4 regions of the Kitasatospora viridis genome follow, and region 2 is predicted to be linked to each of the others. Evidence: riboswitches for the same ligand, from Rfam matches in the RefSeq annotation. Region 2 holds a riboswitch; each other region holds the start of a gene.
The links. Region 2 has a riboswitch for cobalamin ahead of FHX73_RS09020 (ribonucleoside-diphosphate reductase subunit alpha). Riboswitches for the same ligand answer to the same signal wherever they lie in the genome.
Positions count from the first base shown of each region.

Region 1 (4,674 bases), 3.0 Mb from region 2:
TTACCGCGACGGTAATAGTCTCTGAGAATAGGGACTTTGATACTCCGTAACCGGCTATGCTCCCAGCGAAGGCTGTGTCCGATGACGCACACCGGCCAGACCCGTGGCCCACTGCTGCCGGCTGAGCTGCTGGCACGTGAAGACTTCCGCCTGGCTCTGGCCGAGCACGACTTCGCAGCAGTCTTCGGCCTGATCAAGAAGTACGGCGGTTTGTCCCAGAACCGCATCGCGGCGGCGTGCCAGCTGACTCCGGGCAAGGTCTCCGTGATCATGTCCGACGGGTCGAAGCGGATCACTTCCTTCGAAGTGATCGCTCGCATCGCCGATGGGCTGGGCATTCCGGGCGGCCTTCTCGGTCTGGCGCCACGCTCATGGGAGAAGCACAGCGCGGAAGTGCCCGTCACGATGGCAGTAAGCCCAGCGGCCCTCGATTTCCCGTGGCAGTCAGAAGTGACGACCGCGCTGGCCACCGAACTCACTGGAACAGATCTCACCTTGGACAGACGCACAGCCGCCCGGCTACTCGCCGGAGCCGCCGTCACCGGGACTGCCCTCCTGGACCCGCTCGAAGGCTGGTTAGCCCCAGCGCTGACCGCTTCCGAGCGTCGGCGCCCAGGCCGCCTCGGAACTCACGACATCGGCCAACTCGAACACGCAGCCGCTGCCTTCCGCCGATGGGACCACCGCTTCGGCGGGGGCCTGCGAGCCAAGGCGGTGCTCGGCCAACTGAACGACACGGCCGCCATGCTCGAAGATCGGCAACGACCCGATATCGAGGGACGCCTCCATCGCGTCATGGCACAGCTCGCCGGTACCGCAGCAACCATGATGTGGGACAGCGGATACCAACGCCGGGCGCAGGACTACTACCGCCTGGCGCTCCGCTCGGCACATGCGGGTGGTGACCGCGCGTTCGGCGCCAACGTACTGGCCGGCATGGCACGTCAGATGCTCTACACCGATCGCCCTGGCGATGCGCTCGAACTCGTCCGACTCGCTCAGGAGGGCAGTCACGGACACGCCAGCCCGAGGGTTCGGGCCATGCTTCGAACCCGCGAGGCTTGGGCTTACGCAGCGACGGGGCGGGTTGCGGCGTTTCGGCGGGCAACCGAGCAGGCCCATGAAGAGCTTGCCTCGGCTGGTGCCGCCGAGGATGAACCACACTGGATCGCGTACTTCGACGAGGCCGAGATCTCCGGGGTCACCGGTGGACGGTTGCTGGACCTCGCCCGCACTGACCCGGGTTCGTACTCGAAGGTTGCCGCCGACCACATCCGGGCAGCGCTCACCGGGCGAGGAACCGAGGCAAGCCGATCTCATGCACTCGACAGGATCGGGCTTGCTGAGGCGCAGTTCCTCATGGGCGACGTATCGGGGGCCATCGAGGAGACCCGTCAGGCCGTGGCCGCTGCCGCACTCACCAAGTCCGACCGGGTTCGCACTCAACTCAGCGGCCTCTACCGGTACACCGTCCGGGAATCCACGAACCCGGCTGTCAAGGAAGCCCGCGATAGCATCCGCGAGCTACTGGCGAACTGACCCGAAGGGGATGCGGTATGACCGTGATCGCAGTGACCGGGCACATGGACCTCACCGAGGAAAGCGTCACCCTGGTCCGTGGAGCACTCGAAGTGCTGCTCGCCGACCACATCGAGCACGGCCTCACTGGTGTCTCGTGCATCGCGAAGGGCGCGGACTCGATCTTCGCCGACGTGGTGCTGTCGCTCGGCGGCCGACTGGTCGCTGTAGTCCCGTCAGCCGACTACCGGCAGGCCAAGGTGAAGCCCGCGTTCGCCGCCGAGTTCGACCGTCTTCGCCAAGCCGCTGCAGAGGTCGTCGTCATGCCGTTCGCAGAGGCAAACCGCGAGGCATACGAAGCCGCCAACACAGAGTTGCTGCGCCGTGCCGACCACCTGTTCGCCGTCTGGGACGGCAACCCTGGCAACGGGCGCGGGGGAACCGCCGACACCGTCGCGGCGGCGCGTGCAGCCCAGGTGCCCGTTACTGTCGTCTGGCCGGAAGGTGCGGTCCGAGCCGGCTGACGACCACCGAGGCCAGACCGACCCGCAGTCCAAGATCAGAGCACGGGCCGGTCCGTCGGGAGGCACTCGACCATGGCCAGGCGTGACTACGAGAACGACCCCGACGCACCGAAGCCCAACAGCCTCGTACCCGCCGCCTCGGTGGTCGCCGTCGACGATGAGCGCCGGACCTGGGGCCGCGGTGGTCAGCCGCAGTGGGTGTGCTGGACCTGGAAGAGGATGATGTCCCAGTCGGGCTCGGCGTCCCAGTTGAAGCACTGGCCGGGGGCGTAGGCGTAGTTGCCCGCGTCGGTGTGCGGCTGGCCGCCGCTGGCGCCGGCCTCCGGGTAGGAGTAGGTGCTCGGTGCGGTGAGGACGGCCGCGCTGGTGGCCGGCCGGTGGACGAGACGGTTCATCAGTTGCTCCCCCGAAGTACCCGAAGTAGTCGTCATGGTCACACCGCCTGTCACCGGCGGGTGGCCCCGTCTAGGATGTCGCGCGGGTGGGCTCCGGTCCACCGGTTGACATGACGGTGCAGGAGGAAACCGGTGAGGAACCGGTGCGGTCCCGCCACTGTGACCACGGCTCAGCAGCCGTGGGAGCCAGGAACTCCACTCCGTCAATTCCTCCTCCACCAGCCCGGGGCGCGGACCCCGAGGAAGGCCACCGCATGATCCTGCTGCTGTCCACCTCCGACACCGACCTGCTCTCGGCCCGCGCGTCCGACGGCCCGGTCGCCTACCGGCTCGGCAACCCGGCCCGGCTCTCGGCGGCCGACCTGCCCGAGCTGGTGGAGGGCACCGACCTGGTGGTGGTGCGACTGCTCGGTGGCCGGCGGGCCTGGCAGGAGGGGCTGGACGTGCTGCTGGCCGGGCCGCGCCCGGTGGTGGTGCTCAGCGGCGAACAGGCGCCGGACGCCCAGCTGATGGAGCTCTCGACGGTGCCGGCCGGCCTGGCCGCGGAGGCGCACGCCTACCTGGCGCACGGCGGGGCGGCCAACCTGGCCGAGCTGGGTGCCTTCCTCTCCGACACCGTGCTGCTCACCGGCCACGGCTTCGCGCCGCCCGCCTCCGCGCCCGACTGGGGTCCGCTGGAGCGGACCCCGGCGAACACCGACGGCCCGAGCGTCGCCGTCCTCTACTACCGCGCCCACCACATGAGCGGCAACACCGCGTTCGTCGAGGCGCTGTGCGGGGCGATCGAGCAGGCCGGCGGCCAGGCCCGGCCGTTCTTCTGCTCCTCGCTGCGCGGTGCGCCGGCCGAGCTGCTGGCCGAGCTGGGCGCGGCCGACGCGATCGTCACCACCGTGCTGGCGGCCGGCGGCACCCGGCCGGCCGACGCGCAGGCCGGCGGCGACGAGGAGGCCTGGGACGCCGGCGCGCTGGCCGCGCTGGACCGGCCGATCCTCCAGGCGCTCTGCCTGACCTGGTCGCGCGAGCAGTGGGAGGGCAGCGACGACGGGCTCTCCCCGCTGGACACCGCCACCCAGGTCGCGGTGCCGGAGTTCGACGGCCGGCTGATCACCGTGCCGTTCTCCTTCAAGGAGTTGGACGAGGACGGCCTGACCGTCTACGTGGCCGACGCCGAGCGGGCCGCCCGGGTGGCCGGCATCGCGGTGCGGCACGCCCGGCTGCGCCACGTGCCGCCGGCCGAGCGGCGCCTGGCCCTGGTGCTCTCCGCCTACCCGACCAAGCACGCCCGGGTGGGCAACGCGGTCGGCCTGGACACCCCGGCCAGCCTGGCCCGGCTGCTGCGCCGCCTCGGCGCGGAGGGCTGGGACCTGGGCGAGGGCTTCCCGGGCATGGAGCCCACCGAGGACGAGCACGAGGGCGACGCGCTGATCAAGGCGCTGATCGACGCGGGCGGCTACGACCAGGACTGGCTGACGGAGGATCAGCTGGCCCGCAACCCGGTGCGGATCCCGGCCGCCGACTACCGCCGCTGGTACGCCGGCCTGCCGGCCGGCCTGCGGGCCCGGGTCGAGGAGCACTGGGGCCCGGCGCCCGGCGAGCTCTACCTGGACCGCTCGCAGAACCCGGACGGCGACATCGTGCTGGCCGCCATGCGGGCCGGCAACCTGCTGGTGCTGGTGCAGCCGCCGCGCGGCTTCGGCGCCAACCCGGTGGCGATCTACCACGACCCGGACCTGCCGCCCTCGCACCACTACCTGGCCGCCTACCGCTGGATCGCGGCCGCCCAGTCCGACGGCGGCTTCGGCGCCGACGCGATCGTCCACCTCGGCAAGCACGGCAACCTGGAGTGGCTGCCCGGCAAGACCGCCGCGCTCTCGGCCGACTGCGGCCCGGACGCGGCGCTCGGCGACGTGCCGCTGATCTACCCGTTCCTGGTCAACGACCCGGGCGAGGGCACCCAGGCCAAGCGCCGGGCGCACGCCACGCTGGTCGACCACCTGGTGCCGCCGATGGCCCGGGCCGACTCCTACGGCGACATCGCCCGCCTTGAGCAACTGCTCGACGAGCACTCCAACATCGCCGCGATGGACCCGGCCAAGCTGCCGGCCATCCGCGCCCAGATCTGGACCCTGATCCAGGCCGCCAAGCTCGACCACGACCTGGGCCTGGACGAGCGTCCTGAGGACGACGGCTTCGACGACTTCCTGCTGCACGTCGACGGCTGGCTCTGCGAGGTGAAG
Region 1 is NZ_VIWT01000001.1:5,094,320-5,098,993, reverse strand. It holds gene FHX73_RS23015 (NsdA family TPR-like regulatory protein) at 82-1,539, shown strand; gene FHX73_RS23010 (hypothetical protein) at 1,557-2,042, shown strand; gene FHX73_RS23000 (hypothetical protein) at 2,228-2,437, opposite strand; cobalamin riboswitch at 2,508-2,651, shown strand; gene cobN (cobaltochelatase subunit CobN) at 2,692-4,674, shown strand, end outside.
Region 1: another riboswitch for cobalamin. It lies ahead of cobN (cobaltochelatase subunit CobN); the one in region 2 lies ahead of FHX73_RS09020 (ribonucleoside-diphosphate reductase subunit alpha).

Region 2 (4,674 bases):
GTCGGTGCGCAGCGCCGCCGATGAGGGGCGGTGGTCGGGCGACGGGAGGGCGGTCACTGGCAGGCCTCGCAGGACTCGGGGTTCTCCAGGGAGCAGGCGATGGCGTCCTGCTCCTCCTGGGACATGGTGGGGGAGGGAACGCTGACCGGGGTGGCGGTCGCGGTGCGGGCCGCGCCGGAGGCGGCCTGGGCGATCCGGGTGGCCGGGCGCGAGCGCAGGTAGTAGGTGGTCTTCAGACCGACCTTCCAGGCGTAGGCGTACATCGAGCTGAGCTTGCCGATGGTCGGCGCCGCCATGAACAGGTTCAGCGACTGGCTCTGGTCGATGTACGGCTGCCGGGCGGCGGCCAGGTCGACCAGCGCGCGCTGCGGCAGCTCCCAGGCGGTGCGGTAGAGCTCGCGCACCGGCTCCGGCAGCCAACCCAGCTCCTGCACCGAGCCGTTGGCGTCGCGCAGCGCGTCCCGGGTCTGCTGGTCCCAGACGCCCAGCTCCTTGAGCTCCTTCACCAGGTACGGGTTGACCTGGAGGAACTCGCCGGACAGCGTCTCGCGCTTGAACAGGTTGGAGACCTGCGGCTCGATGCACTCGTAGACGCCGGCGATCGAGGCGATGGTGGCGGTCGGGGCGATCGCCAGCAGCAGCGAGTTGCGCAGGCCGGTGCGGGCGATGGTGGTGCGCAGCGCCGCCCAGCGGTCGGCCCAGTGCGGGGCGGTCGCGAAGTGGTCGATGTGCAGCTGGCCGCGGGCGGCCCGGGTCTCGGCGTAGGCCGGGTGCTGCCCGAACTGCTCGGCGAGCTCGCTGGAGCGCTCGTAGGCGGTCAGCATGATCCGCTCGGCGATCAGCGTGGAGAGCTCCTTCGCCTCGGGCGAGTCGAAGTTCAGCCGCAGCTTGAAGAAGACGTCCTGCAGGCCCATCACGCCCAGGCCGACCGGCCGCCAGCGCGAGTTGGAGGTGCCGGCCTCCTTGGTCGGGTAGAAGTTGATGTCCACCACGCGGTCCAGGAAGGTCACGGCGGTGCGCACGGTGGCGTCCAGCCGCTCCCAGTCCATCGCGTTCAGCAGGTCGGCCGCCGAGGCGCCGGCGGCGACGTGGGCACCGAGGTTGACCGAGCCGAGGTTGCAGACCGCGGTCTCGGAGTCGTCGGTGACCTCCAGGATCTCGGTGCACAGGTTGGAGGAGTGCACCGTGCGGCCCGGCAGCGCGGTCTGGTTGGCGGCCCGGTTGGAGGCGTCCTTGAAGGTCATCCAGCCGTTGCCGGTCTGCGCCAGGGTGCGCATCATCCGGGCGTACAGGGTCTGCGCGGGGATGGTGCGCACGGCCTTGCCGGCCTGCTCGGCCTTCAGGTAGGCCTCGTCGAACTCCTCGCCCCACAGGTCGACCAGCTCGGGCACGTCGGCCGGGGAGAACAGCGACCAGTCGGCGTTCGCGTTCACCCGGCGCATGAACTCGTCCGGGATCCAGTGCGCGAGGTTGAGGTTGTGGGTCCGGCGGGCCTCCTCGCCGGTGTTGTCCCGCAGCTCCAGGAACTCCTCGATGTCCGCGTGCCAGGTCTCCAGGTAGACGCAGGCCGCACCCTTGCGCCGGCCGCCCTGGTTGACCGCCGCCACCGAGGAGTCCAGGGTGCGCAGGAACGGCACGATGCCGTTGGACTTGCCGTTGGTGCCGCGGATCAGGCTGCCGCGCGAGCGGATCCGGCTGTAGGAGAGGCCGATGCCGCCGGCGTGCTTGGACAGCCGGGCGATCTGGGCGTACCGCTCGTAGATCGAGTCCAGGTTGTCCAGCGGCGAGTCCAGCAGGTAGCAGCTGGACATCTGCGGGTGCCGGGTACCGGAGTTGAAGAGCGTGGGCGAGCTGGTCAGGTACTCCAGCCGGCTCATCAGCCGGTAGAGCTCGGCGACCTCGGCCACCGACTCGGCCGAGTCGCCGACCGCGAGCCCGGCCGCGACCCGGAGCAGGAAGTACTGCGGGGTCTCCACCACCTTGCGGGTGATCGGGTGCCGCAGCAGGTAGCGGGACTGCACGGTGCGCAGCCCGAAGTACTCGAACCGGTCGTCACCGGCCGGGTCCACCAGCGCGTTGAAGGCCTCGGCGTGCTTGGCCACCAGGTCGGCGGTGGTGTCGCCGATCAGGCCCTCGGCGTGGCCCGCCGCCACCGAGGCGGAGAACGAGACGGCGCCCTGGGAGACCGCCTCGTCGGTGATCTCCTGGGCCAGCAGGCGGGCGGCCAGCTTCGAGTACTGGGGGTCCTCGGCGATCATCGAGGCGGCGGCGTCCACGGCCAGCCCGCGCAGCTCGGCGAAGTCCGAACCGGCGTGGCGGCCGCGCAGCGCGGCGGCGGCGACGTGGCCGGGGTCCACCTGGGGGAGGTCGGCGCTCCGGTCGGTGAGCAGCCGCAGCAAGTCCGCACCGGGGTCGGACTGGGTGTCGGCGAGTCCCTGCGAGGGCAGGGCAACTGAGGCGGCGACGGTCAAGGCGCACTCTCTCCTGGTGGCGGCGGACAGCGGACGTCCGGGGCCGCGCAGGGCAGGGCAGGGCGGCGCGCGGAACCATGCCGGCGCGCGTCAGCACCCTGGCCCACCCGCGAGGCCCGGACGTGTGTGGCAGTGCTTGGAGGCCTTGGCGGGAAGGCCGGGTGGCACACCGTCGGCAGGTCATCGGACTCGCGGGCAGCGCCCGCTCACCGCTGCGGGGCAGTCCCGGACTTCCACCGGGTTCCCCTGCTTCGACAGCGCTAGTGAGCATACATGTAGTGGTGCGGGGCCTGTGGACCACCACATGTAGTGTGGCGCGTCGTGGCGGAGCGGTGACGGAGGCACGGGTTCCGGCGGCTCGGCAGGGCACGGATTGGTTACCTCAAGCGCGCTCCTGACGGTCCATGGCCTACGATCTCGCCTCATGAGCGAGGGGAACGAGACGCCGGCCGAGTGGACCCGCGGGCCTGCCCGACCGGGGGAGGGGGAGCCGCAGCCTCCCCACGGGGGGCCAGGATCCGTCACTCCGCCGCAGGGGGGCTTCGGCCCGCCGCAGGGCGGCTTCGGTCCGCCGCCCGAGTGGTACGGCCCGGCGGGCGGCCAGCCCCAGCCCGGGGCCGGTGGTTACGGCCAGCCGCAGCCGCAGGCCGGTGGTTACGGCCAGCCGCAGCCCGCGGCCGGCGGCTACGGCTACCCGCAGCCCGAACCGACCAAGCCCAACCTGCTGGTGCCGATGGGCACCGGCGACCAGGGCGGGCCGGACTGGGCCGCGATGGCCGACGCCCACGAGCGCGGCGCCCGCAAGAAGCGCCGGCTCCGGGTCGGCATCGCCCTGGTGGGCGTGCTGGCGCTGGCCGGCGCGGCGACCGTCGCGGTGCTGCACTTCACCGGGAAGAAGTCCTCGTCGGACCAGTCGGTCAAGCCGGCGCCGACCGGGCCGGCCGCGCCGGGCGAGTGCATAGCTCCGACGCCGGCGGCTTCGGCGGCCAGCAACACCAATGACGCGAGCGTCGGCGGCGGTGGCCAGGTCGGCACCGTGGACGGCCACACCGGCTCCGCCCTGACCGTGCACGGGACGCCGGACGGCTACGCCGAGTCGAACTCGGTGGTGCTGAACACCTGCAAGAGCTTCACCGTCTCCGCGGTGGTCCGCAACGACGCGCCGACCGGCGGCCGGGCCGCGGTCTCCCAGGGCGGCGACGGGTTCTTCTCGTACTACCTGGGCCGCGACTTCTGGGGCGACCACAACCAGTGGGTCTTCAAGGTGCAGACCGCGGCGTCGGACAGCAGCAGCCGCGAGGCGCTGTCCACCGCACCGGCGACCACCGGCCAGTGGACCACGCTGACCGGCGTGTACGACGCCGGCAACAAGTCGATCGCGCTCTACGTCGACGGCGTGCTGACGCAGACCACACCGGTGCCCGGGATCCTCTCGACCAACGGCCCGATCGAGATCGGCCGGGCCCGCTTCAAGTCCCAGTGGACCGACTCCTGGAGCGGCTCGATCGCCGACGTCCAGATCTGGGAGCGCCCGCTGGCCCCGGACGTCATCGCCCAGCTGGCCAAGACCCGCTCGGCCGACGTCGGTCCGCGCGCCTCCTGGTACCGGTACTGACGGCGCGACAGGTCAGCTCCGCACGGAGCCGCACAACAATGGGGAAACGGCCCGTCGACTCCCTCCCACCCTGTGGCATGCTTCAGCCGACCGTCTGAGGTATCGATCGGGGTGGGGGCGATGGTCGCGGGACCAGCAGCGGGAGCGGGACGGGAACTGCCCCGGGGAGTGCGGGCGGCCGCGCTGATGTGCATCGGCTGGGCGCTCGTCCGTGCGGCCTGGACCGGCTACAACGCCGCCGTCCAGACCGGCGTGGGCGTCTTCTTCAAGGGCCTGTTCTACTACGGGTCGCACGACGGCACCGCGAACGTCGACTCGACCAGCTTCAGCTACGCCGTGCTCTTCGGCCTGGCCGGCGTCCTGCTGCTGCGCGGCAGCGTCTGGAGCCGGGGCTTCGTGCTCGCCCTCGCCGCGACCGACGCCTACGGCCGGCTGCGCAGCCTCACCGGTGCGCTCCTCGACCCCAGCCAGGTCGACTGGTTCACCGGCCGGTTGGAGGGGCAGCTGCGCCTGGCCACCATGGTGATCGGCGTCGTGCTGTTCGTGGTGCTGCTCGTGCTGCTCCGCTCGCACCTGCGGGCGGGCGCG
Region 2 is NZ_VIWT01000001.1:2,049,008-2,053,681, reverse strand. It holds gene FHX73_RS09020 (ribonucleoside-diphosphate reductase subunit alpha) at 54-2,471, opposite strand; cobalamin riboswitch at 2,629-2,748, opposite strand; gene FHX73_RS09015 (LamG domain-containing protein) at 2,896-4,086, shown strand; gene FHX73_RS09010 (hypothetical protein) at 4,207-4,674, shown strand, end outside.

Region 3 (4,674 bases), on a different contig from region 2:
CACCAGCGGCGCCTCGGCCCGGGCCAGTTCCGCCACGGTCAACCGTGCGGCGGGCGCGAAGAGTTCGGGTGCGGTGCGGACCAACTCCGCCGGTTCGCCCAGGTATCCGGCCGCGCGGTCGAAGCCGATCCGGGCCAGCCGGGTGACCAGTTCGGCCCCGCGCCCGTCCGACGCGAGGACCAGGACCGGCTGCTCCGGCCGGAGCACCGTCCCGGCCTGCTCGGCGAACCGCCCGTCGGCCGGCAGGTTGATCGAGCCCGCGAGGTGTCCGGCGGCGAACTCCTGCGGGTCGCGCCCGTCCACCACCACCGCGCCCTCGGCCCGCAGGTGGCGGAACCGCTCGGCCGTCAGGGCGACGGGCGGCTCAAGCAGCGCCCGGTCGCGGCGGTTGAGGTCGGCGTCGTAGCCGAAGTAGCCGGGCGCGCTCGACTGCCCTTCGGTGACCAGCGCCACGAAGGCCTCCCGCTCCATCGGCGCGCACGCGGGGTTGGTGGCGCGCTCGCGCCCGATGGTGGACTGCCGGTCGGTGGAGAGGTTCTTGCCGCAGGCCGAGCCGGCCCCGTGCGCGGGGAAGACCCGCACCTCGTCGGGCAGCGCGAGCAGCTTGCGGTGCACGCTGTCGTGGAGCATCCCGCCGAGCTCCTCGGCGCTCACGCCGACCGAGGCGAGCAGGTCGGGCCGGCCGACGTCGCCGACGAACAGCGTGTCGCCGGTGAGCACGCCGTACGGCACGGTGTCCTCGGCCCGCGCGAAGACCAGCACGCTGATCGACTCGGGGGTGTGCCCGGGGGTTTCGACGATCTGCAGGGTGACCTGGCCCAGGCTGATCCGCTCGCCGTCGGCGAGCCTGCGGATCGGGTACTCGGTCTCGGCCCGGCGGCCGTAGCCGATCCAGGCGCCGGTGCGGTCGGCCAGCTCCAGGTGGCCGGCCAGGAAGTCGGCGTGGAAGTGCGTGTTGATCACCGCCTCGACGGTGAAGCCGGCGGCCCCGGCGTCGGCCAGGTACTCGTCGACGTCGCGGCGCGGGTCCACCACGACGGCGCGGCCGGTGGTCTCGTCGGCGATCAGGTAGGAGGCGTGGGAGAGGCAGTCCAGGTAGTACTGGGCGAAGTGCATGCGGATCCTCGGGTGGAGACAGCTGGAGACAGCTGGCGACGGCTGGAGGCAGCCTGGCGCAATACCGGTGGGGGTATACGCTGGGGACATCGACCAACATACCCCCACCGGTATCCAAACGCCCAGGAGCCGCCATGCGCCACCATCCGGACCGTCCCCCTCGGCACCGCTCTGACCAGCCAGGACGTTCGACATGACGGCCCTGCTGCCCGCCCTGTTGCCGGCCCTGGCGGCCGGTGCGGTGGTCGGGCTGGCGCTCGGCGGACTCGGTGGCGGCGGCAGCATGCTGGCCGTCCCGGCGCTGGTCTACCTGCTCGGCTTCTCCCCCGCCGGCGCCGGCACCGCGAGCCTGCTGATCGTCGCGGTCACCTCGCTGACCGGCCTGCTGGCGCACGCGAAGGGGGGCCGGGTGCGCTGGCGCACCGGCGCGCTGTTCGCCGCCGCCGGACTGCCCGCCGCCGCGGCGGGCGGCGCACTCTCCGCGCACGTGCCCGCGGGCCTGCTCACCGCGGCGTTCGCCCTGCTCGCGGCCACCGCCGCCGGGCGGATGCTGCGGCCCGCCCGCGGCCGCGCGCCGGCCCGGCACTCCCCCGCCCGGGCCGCCGCGGCCGGCGCCGGGCTCGGCGCGGTCACCGGGCTGCTCGGGGTCGGCGGCGGCTTCCTCGCCGTCCCCGCCCTGGTCTCCGCGCTCGGCTTCACCATGGCCGAAGCGGTCGGCACCAGCCTGCTGGTGATCTGCGCCAACTCGCTCGCCGCGCTCGTCCCACGCCTCGGCACCACCGGCGGACTCGACTGGGCCGTGGTCGCCCCGTTCACCGCCGCCGCCGTGCTCGGCGCCTGGGACGGGAAGCGGCTGGCCGACCGGTTCGCCGGTCGCACCCTGCAACGCGCCTTCGCCGCAGCCCTGTTGGCGGTCGCCGCACTGATGGGCGCGGGCGCGCTGCTCTCCTGACCCGTCGTCAGACCACCTGGCGCAGCACCGGGATCGACTCCAGCAGCCCCGCCGTCTCCGCGTCCACCAGGCGGTAGCGGACGATCCGGCCGTCCTTCTCGGCGGCCACCGTGCCGGAGACCCGCAGCAACCGCAGGATCTGCGAGACGGCGGTCTCGTTGATCCCGGTGGCCAGCGCCAGGTCGGTCACCGCGATCGGACCGGCGCGGTGAACGGCCATCAGCACCGAGAGCCGGTTGGGATCGGAGAGCAGCGAGAACCGGGCGGCCCAGCCGCGCACGGTCTCCGGCTCGGCGATGCCGGCGATGGCGTCGCAGACGGTGTGCTCGTCGATGGCGCGCCGGTGCGCGCGGTCCTCGGGAACCAGGTGCATGCCGACATCATCCACCATCGTGCGCCGGTGATCTGCAACACATGCACAGGTATGCAGGCTTGTGGCTGACCAGCCCGGACGTCTACGGTGTGCGCTGCCGTGGTGTTCGGGAAGACCGGTGCACCGTGCTCAGGCACGGGAATTCCGGAGCGGCCCTCGCCACTGTGATCGGGAAGTCTCCGCCACCACCCCCGTCGGCCCGCCGACGGGTGGTCACTGGGCGCACAGCGCCTGGGAAGGCCAGGTGCGGGGACGTTCGCACCTCCCCCCGTGGGAGGGGCGGCCACCCGTAAGCCAGGAGACCGGCCACGGCACCGCACGAGAACTGTCCACGAGGTGCTGGAGAGGCTGCCCCGGTATGACCATGCCCGAAACCACTGCCCTGCCGTCCGCGGCACGGGCCGCATCACTACGCTGGGAACGCAAGGACTGGGTCCGCACCGGCGGCCTGATGGCGGTGATCGCCGGGATGCACGTGGCCGCCTTCGGCATACTGATCGCCCTGGTCGTCCCGCACCACTACGCCGTCGGCACCCAGGCCTTCGGCCTCGGACTCGGCGTCACCGCCTACACCCTCGGCATGCGGCACGCCTTCGACGCCGACCACATCGCCGCCATCGACAACACCACCAGGAAGCTGATGGCGGACGGCAAGCGGCCGATCTCGGTCGGCTTCTGGTTCGCCCTCGGCCACTCCAGCATCGTGGTCGTGCTGGCCACCCTGGTCGCCGCCGGCGCCAAGGTGGTCGGCACCCTGACCGACGACAACTCGGGTGCGCACAAGCTGCTCGGCCTGGTCTCCACCAGCGTCTCCGGCGGCTTCCTCTACCTGATCGCCGCGCTCAACCTGGTCTCGCTGGCCGGGATCTACCGCGTCTTCAAGGCGATGCGGGCCGGCCAGTTCGACGAGCACGAGCTGGAGAAGCACCTGGACGGGCGCGGGTTCATGAACCGCATCCTCGGCCGGCTGACCAAGTCGATCACCCGCCCCGGCCAGATGTACCTGATCGGCCTGCTCTTCGGCATCGGCTTCGACACCGCCACCGAGGTCACCCTGATGGTGATGGCCGGTTCGGGCGCGGCGGCCGGCCTGCCCTGGTACGCGATCCTCTGCCTGCCGCTGCTCTTCGCCGCCGGGATGAGCCTGTTCGACACCCTCGACGGCACCTTCATGAACTTCGCCTACCACTGGGCGTTCTCGAACCCGGCCCGCAAGGTCTACTACAACCTCACCATCACCGGCCTGTCGATCGCGGTCGCCTTCCTGATCGGCACGATCGAGCTGGTCGGCGTGCTGCACGACCAGTTGGACCTGCACGACCCGGTGACCGGCTGGATCTCCGGGGTCGACCTGAACAACGTCGGCTTCATCATCGTCGGGCTGTTCGTGGTGGTCTGGGCCGCCGCGCTCGCCTACTGGCGGTTCGCCAAGGTGGAGAACCGCTGGGGAGCGGCCAAGTCCTGACGGTGCGTCAGCGTCAGCATGGTTGAAGTCCCGGTGCCGCGCGGGCGCAGGTTCGCGCGGCACCGGGACTTCAGGCTTGGGGTCAACCGGCGTCGGGATCCGCTTCGCCGTTCAAGACCGCGTCACGCAGCTCGGCCCAGCGCAGCGAGTCGCGGATGCCCTGTTCGACGGTGAACTGCGGCTCCCAGTCGAGCAGTTCGCGCGCCCGGGCGGAGTCCGGGCGACTGCCGGCCGGGTCGCCCGGGCGGGCCGGGGCCTCGACGACGGGCAGCTGCTCGCCGGTCACCGACTCGAAGGCGCCCAGCAGTTCGCGCACCGTGGTGCCGGTGCCGCTGCCGAGGTTGATCACCTGGTGGCCGTGCCCGGCGGTGATCGCGTCGAACCGGTGCAGCGCCCTGAGGTGGGCCTCGGCCAGGTCCCAGACGTGCACGTAGTCGCGGATGCCGGAGCCGTCCCTGGTCGGGTAGTCGGTGCCGGTGATGGCGAACGGCCGCCCGCCGGCCCGGCTGTCGATCATCCGCCCGAGCGCGTGGGTGGGCGTGCGGATCTGCAGGCCGGTCCGCAACTGCGGGTCGGCGCCGATCGGGTTGAAGTAGCGCAGCGAGACGACGCCCAGCTGCCCGGCCGCCGCCACGTCCCGCAGCACCAGCTCGAACACCGCCTTGCTGGTGGCGTACGGGCTGAGCGGGGCGATCGGGGAGGACTCGTCGACGGTCGGTTCGCTGTCGCCGTAGATCGAGGCCGAGCTGGAGAACACCAGCCGGGTGC
Region 3 is NZ_VIWT01000004.1:451,048-455,721, forward strand. It holds gene FHX73_RS35505 (MBL fold metallo-hydrolase) at 1-1,116, opposite strand, end outside; gene FHX73_RS35510 (sulfite exporter TauE/SafE family protein) at 1,322-2,068, shown strand; gene FHX73_RS35515 (ArsR/SmtB family transcription factor) at 2,076-2,441, opposite strand; cobalamin riboswitch at 2,525-2,766, shown strand; gene nicT (Nickel transporter NicT) at 2,800-3,906, shown strand; gene galE (UDP-glucose 4-epimerase GalE) at 3,989-4,674, opposite strand, start outside.
Region 3: another riboswitch for cobalamin. It lies ahead of nicT (Nickel transporter NicT); the one in region 2 lies ahead of FHX73_RS09020 (ribonucleoside-diphosphate reductase subunit alpha).

Region 4 (4,674 bases), 820 kb from region 2:
GGCGCGTCTTGTGGCGGACCGGGTTGCGCGGGTGGCGGACTCGGGGCAAGAGCGGCCAAACCGGGCTGCCGTGACCTGTGCACGACACTACTGCCGGTACGGAGCGTGGTCAAGGGGTCACCACGTGCACGCGGGTCGGAAGGCGCGTGGCCCGGCGTTTCGGACCGGATGGTTCCGGTTCAGAGGATCGGCGTCAGGAACCGCCGGAGCATCTCCTCGTAGTGCTGCGCGTCGGCGTTCCACAGCGCCGCGTGGGCGGCCCCGGGGACGGTCCGCAGGGTCACCAGGTCGTGCCGGCGGTGGGCCAGGTGCTCGGCCGCCCGCAGCGGCGCCACGGCGTCCTGCGGGCTCTGCAGCAGCAGCGTGGGCACGGCCAGGTCGGCGCCCTCGGCGATCCGGGCCAGCCCGGCCAGGTCCACCCCCGTGCGCCCCTCCGCCGCCCAGGCGCCCAACTGCCCCGCCAGCGCCCCGGGCACCCCCGCCCGGGCCGCCACCCCGCGCACCGTGGCGGCCGGCTCCAGCACCGGGGAGTCCAGCACCAGGCCGGCCAGCTGGTCCCGGTGGTCGGAACGGACGGCCGTCTGCAGCACCGCGGTGGCGCCGACCGACCAGCCGTACAGCACGATCCGGCCGGCCCCGGCCTCCTTGGCGAACCGGATCGCCGCGTCCACGTCCCGCCACTCGGTCTCGCCGAAGTGGCCCAGCCCGTCCGGCGAGGCGGGCGCGCCCTGGTCGCCGCGCAGGCTGATCACCAGGGCCGGCAACTGAAGCCGCTTGAGCAGCGGCAGCACCGGCAGGGCCTGCCGGCGGTCGGCCAGCGCGCCGTGCACCAGGACCACCCAGGTGCCGCGCACCGCCGGGACGTACCAGGCGGGCATCCGGCCCAGCTCGCCGTCGACCACCACGTCCATGTAGTCGAGCCCGCAGGCCGAGCCCGGGTCGCCGCGCAGCACCCGGGCGGTCAGCTCCACCTCGGCGCCGGCCTCGGGCAGCGTGCCGGTGGCGGCCTCCAGCCGGCGGGTGACGGTGGTCGGTGCGGTGCCCAGCACGCCGCCGACCACCGCGTGGCCGCCGGGCCACTCCAGCGCGTACCGGCCGCGCCGGGTGCTGGCCACGGTGCGGGTCAGCACCACCTCACGGGCCGTCACCCGGTGCACCTTCAGCACCGGCTCGCCGGCCGCCGGACCGCCCTCGACGTCCTGCTCCGGACGGATCGTCAGGTCGGAGACCCGCCGGCCCAGCAGCAGGGCGGCCGCGCCCGCTCCGATCACGACGGTGGTGGCGGCGGCGACGACGGTTCCCCAACGCATGGCTCTCCCAGGGGTGCTGATGGCGGCTCGGGACCCCACCAGTTCAACCCGGCGCGCGGGTTCCGGCCACCGCTGTGATCCCGTCGGGCGTCAGACCGGCAGGCCGCCGGTGCCGCCGCGGGCCAGCAGGCTCCAGAACCGGGCGGGCCGCGACTCGGCGGGCACGGGGCCCTCGGCGGGAGTGGTCGCGCCCCAGTGGGAGGGGACCTGGTGCTCGGCGTGCAGCGCGGCCAGCACCTGGCCGAGCCGCTCGGGCGGGACCGGCACCAGCTTGGCGAGGGCCGGCAGCTGGGCCCGCCAGCGGCCCTCCACGCACTGGCGCAGCCGCTCGTCCAGCTCGGCCTCGGCGCCGGTGACCCGGACGAAGTCGCGCAGCGTCATGCCGAACAGCTCGACCAGCGCGGCGGCCTGCTCGGGGTCGCCGGTCCAGCGGCCGGTCAGCTCGGCGGTGGCGTAGCTGCGCAGGCCCAGGCCGATCCGGGTGGCGGCGTGCTGCTGGCTGAGCTCGCGGGCCAGCCGGTAGTCGCGCAGGCTGCCCGGCCGCACCCCCATCAGCTGCACCGGCGGGCACCAGAGCGCCCGGGCCAGGGCGATGAACTCCTGTTCGCTCGGCCGGAACTCGCCGCTCTCGAAGCCCAGCACGTGGCTGGGCAGCAGCCGCACGCCGTGCGCCGCCATGCCCTCGGCCACCTGCTCCGGACTGAGGCCCAGGCCGTCCCGGTGCGCCCGGGCGGCCTGCGGGGAGAACGGGACCGGGGCGGGGGCCGGGCTGCTTCTTCGCATGGCCCGACGCTAGGCCCGCCCCAGGTCGGCCCCCAGCCGCCGAACGCACGAAGCGCCGCCGCACCCCTTGACGGACCGTTGGACGATCCACCAGTGCGGACACCCCCGACCGGGCGGCCCCGCGGTGTGATCAACCACGCCCGGCGGGGCCGGGTCGCCTGGTTGACGCGCGGTTTGACGGCGTGGTGGGATCCATGGGCCAAACGGAGGCAAGCAGAGGAAGCCGGTGCGAATCCGGCGCGGTCCCGCCACTGTCACCGGGGAGTCCGTCCGGGGAGTCGATCCGCGGGGCGCTCACCCCGCGAGCCAGGAACTCTCGCCCCCGGTTCGTCGATCCAGGGCGCGGACCCTGAGTGAGGACACCCACCGATGCAGCGCGCCCTGCCGCCCGCGTCCGCCTACGCCCTCGGCGCGGTCGCCGGGTACGCCGCCGACGCCGTGTTCGGCGATCCCCGCCGCGGCCACCCGGTGGCCCTGTTCGGCCGCGCCGCCCACCGCCTGGAACTCCTGCTGCACCGCGACCACCGCGGCGCCGGCGCGCTGCACACCGCGCTCGCGGTCGGCGCGGTGGCGGCCGGCGCGGCCGCCCTGCAGCACCGGGCGGACCCGTTGCGCCGGACCGTCACCGCCGGCCTCGCCGCCTTCACCGTGCTCGGCGGCACCTCGCTGGCCCGGGAGGCCCGCACCATCGGCGGCGCGCTGGCGGCCGGCGACCTGGCGGCGGCGCGCGGGCGGCTGCCGCACCTGTGCGGGCGGGACCCGAGCGGGCTGGACGAGCAGCAGATCGCCCGCGCCGTGGTCGAGTCGGTGGCCGAGAACACCGCGGACGCCGTGGTGAACGCCCTGGTCTGGGGCGCGCTGGCCGGTGCGCCTGGGCTGCTGGCCTTCCGGGCCGTGAACACGCTGGACGCGATGGTGGGTCACAAGTCGGCGCGCTACCGGCGGTTCGGCTGGGCGGCGGCCCGGCTGGACGACGTGGCGGGCTGGCCGGGGGCCCGGCTGACCGCGCTGCTGACCGTGGCGGCCGCCGAGGACCGGGGCCGGGCCTGGCGGGTCTGGCGGCGGGACGGCTCGGCGCACCCGAGCCCCAACGCGGGCCAGGCCGAGTCGGCCTTCGCGGGCGCGCTGGGCGTGCGGCTCGGCGGCACGCTCCAGTACGGCACCAGGACGGAGCACCGGCCGGTGCTGGGCGCCGAGCTGCGCCCGGTGGCGGCCCCGGACATCGAACGGGCCTGCCGGCTGTCCCGCCGGGTCGGCCTGCTGGCCCTGGGCACCACGGTGGCGGCCCGACTGCTCTGGAAGGGGCGCAAGTGAGCAACGCGATCCTGATCGCCGGCACCACCTCGGACGCGGGGAAGAGCGTGGTGACCGCCGGGATCTGCCGCTGGCTGGTCCGGCGGGGCGTCAAGGTGGCGCCGTTCAAGGCGCAGAACATGTCGCTGAACTCGATGGTCACCGCGGACGGCGCGGAGATCGGTCGGGCCCAGGTGATGCAGGCGCAGGCGGCCCGGGTGGAGCCGGAGGCGGCGATGAACCCGGTGCTGCTGAAGCCCGGCGCCGACGGGCGCAGCCAGGTGGTACTGCTGGGGCGCCCGGTGGCGGAGGTGGGCGCGCTGGACTACCGGGAGCGCAAGCCCTACCTGTTGGAGCGTTCGCTGGAGTGCCTGGCCGATCTGCGCCGCCGGTTCGACGTGGTGGTGTGCGAGGGCGCGGGCTCGCCGGCCGAGATCAACCTGCGCGACCGGGACATCGCCAACATGGGCCTGGCCCGGGCCGCCGACCTGCCGGTGCTGGTGGTCGGCGACATCGACCGGGGCGGCGTGTTCGCCGCGATGTACGGCACCCTGGCGCTGCTGGAGGCGGCCGACCAGGCGCTGGTCGCGGGCTGGCTGGTGAACAAGTTCCGCGGCGACGCCCGGCTGCTGAAGCCGGGGCTGGACATGCTGCACGAGCTGACGGGGCGTCCGGTGCTGGGCACCCTGCCGATGCTGGCCGACCTCTGGCTGGACGCCGAGGACTCGCTCGACCTGTCCACCGCCGTGACCCGCTCGGGCACCGTCGGCCCGTACGGCGAGGACGTGCTGCGGGTCGCCGTGCTGCGGCTGCCCCGGCTCTCCAACTTCACCGACCTGGACGCGCTGGCCCAGGAGCCGGGCGTGCTGGTGCGCTGGGCCACCCGGCCCGAGGAGCTGGCCGACGCCGACCTGGTGGTGCTGCCCGGCACCCGGGCCACCGTGGCCGACCTGGCCTGGCTGCGCGAACGCGGCCTGGAGCGGCCGCTGCTGGCCCGGGCCGCCGAGGGGCGGCCGGTGCTGGGCGTCTGCGGCGGCTACCAGATGCTGTCCCGGCGGATCACCGACGCCGTCGAGTCCGGCGCGGGCGCCGTGGACGGGCTCGGGCTGCTGCCGGTCGAGGTGGAGTTCGCGGTCGAGAAGACCCTCGGGCGCCCGGTCGGCGAGGCGTACGGCGAGCGGGTCGAGGGCTACGAGATCCACCACGGCATCGCCCGGGTGGACGGCGGCGAGCCCTTCCTGGACGGCTGCCGGGTCGGCGCGGTCTGGGGCACCACCTGGCACGGCGC
Region 4 is NZ_VIWT01000001.1:1,228,794-1,233,467, forward strand. It holds gene FHX73_RS05520 (alpha/beta hydrolase) at 180-1,310, opposite strand; gene FHX73_RS05525 (helix-turn-helix domain-containing protein) at 1,401-2,093, opposite strand; cobalamin riboswitch at 2,284-2,431, shown strand; gene FHX73_RS05530 (cobalamin biosynthesis protein) at 2,463-3,407, shown strand; gene FHX73_RS05535 (cobyric acid synthase) at 3,404-4,674, shown strand, end outside.
Region 4: another riboswitch for cobalamin. It lies ahead of FHX73_RS05530 (cobalamin biosynthesis protein); the one in region 2 lies ahead of FHX73_RS09020 (ribonucleoside-diphosphate reductase subunit alpha).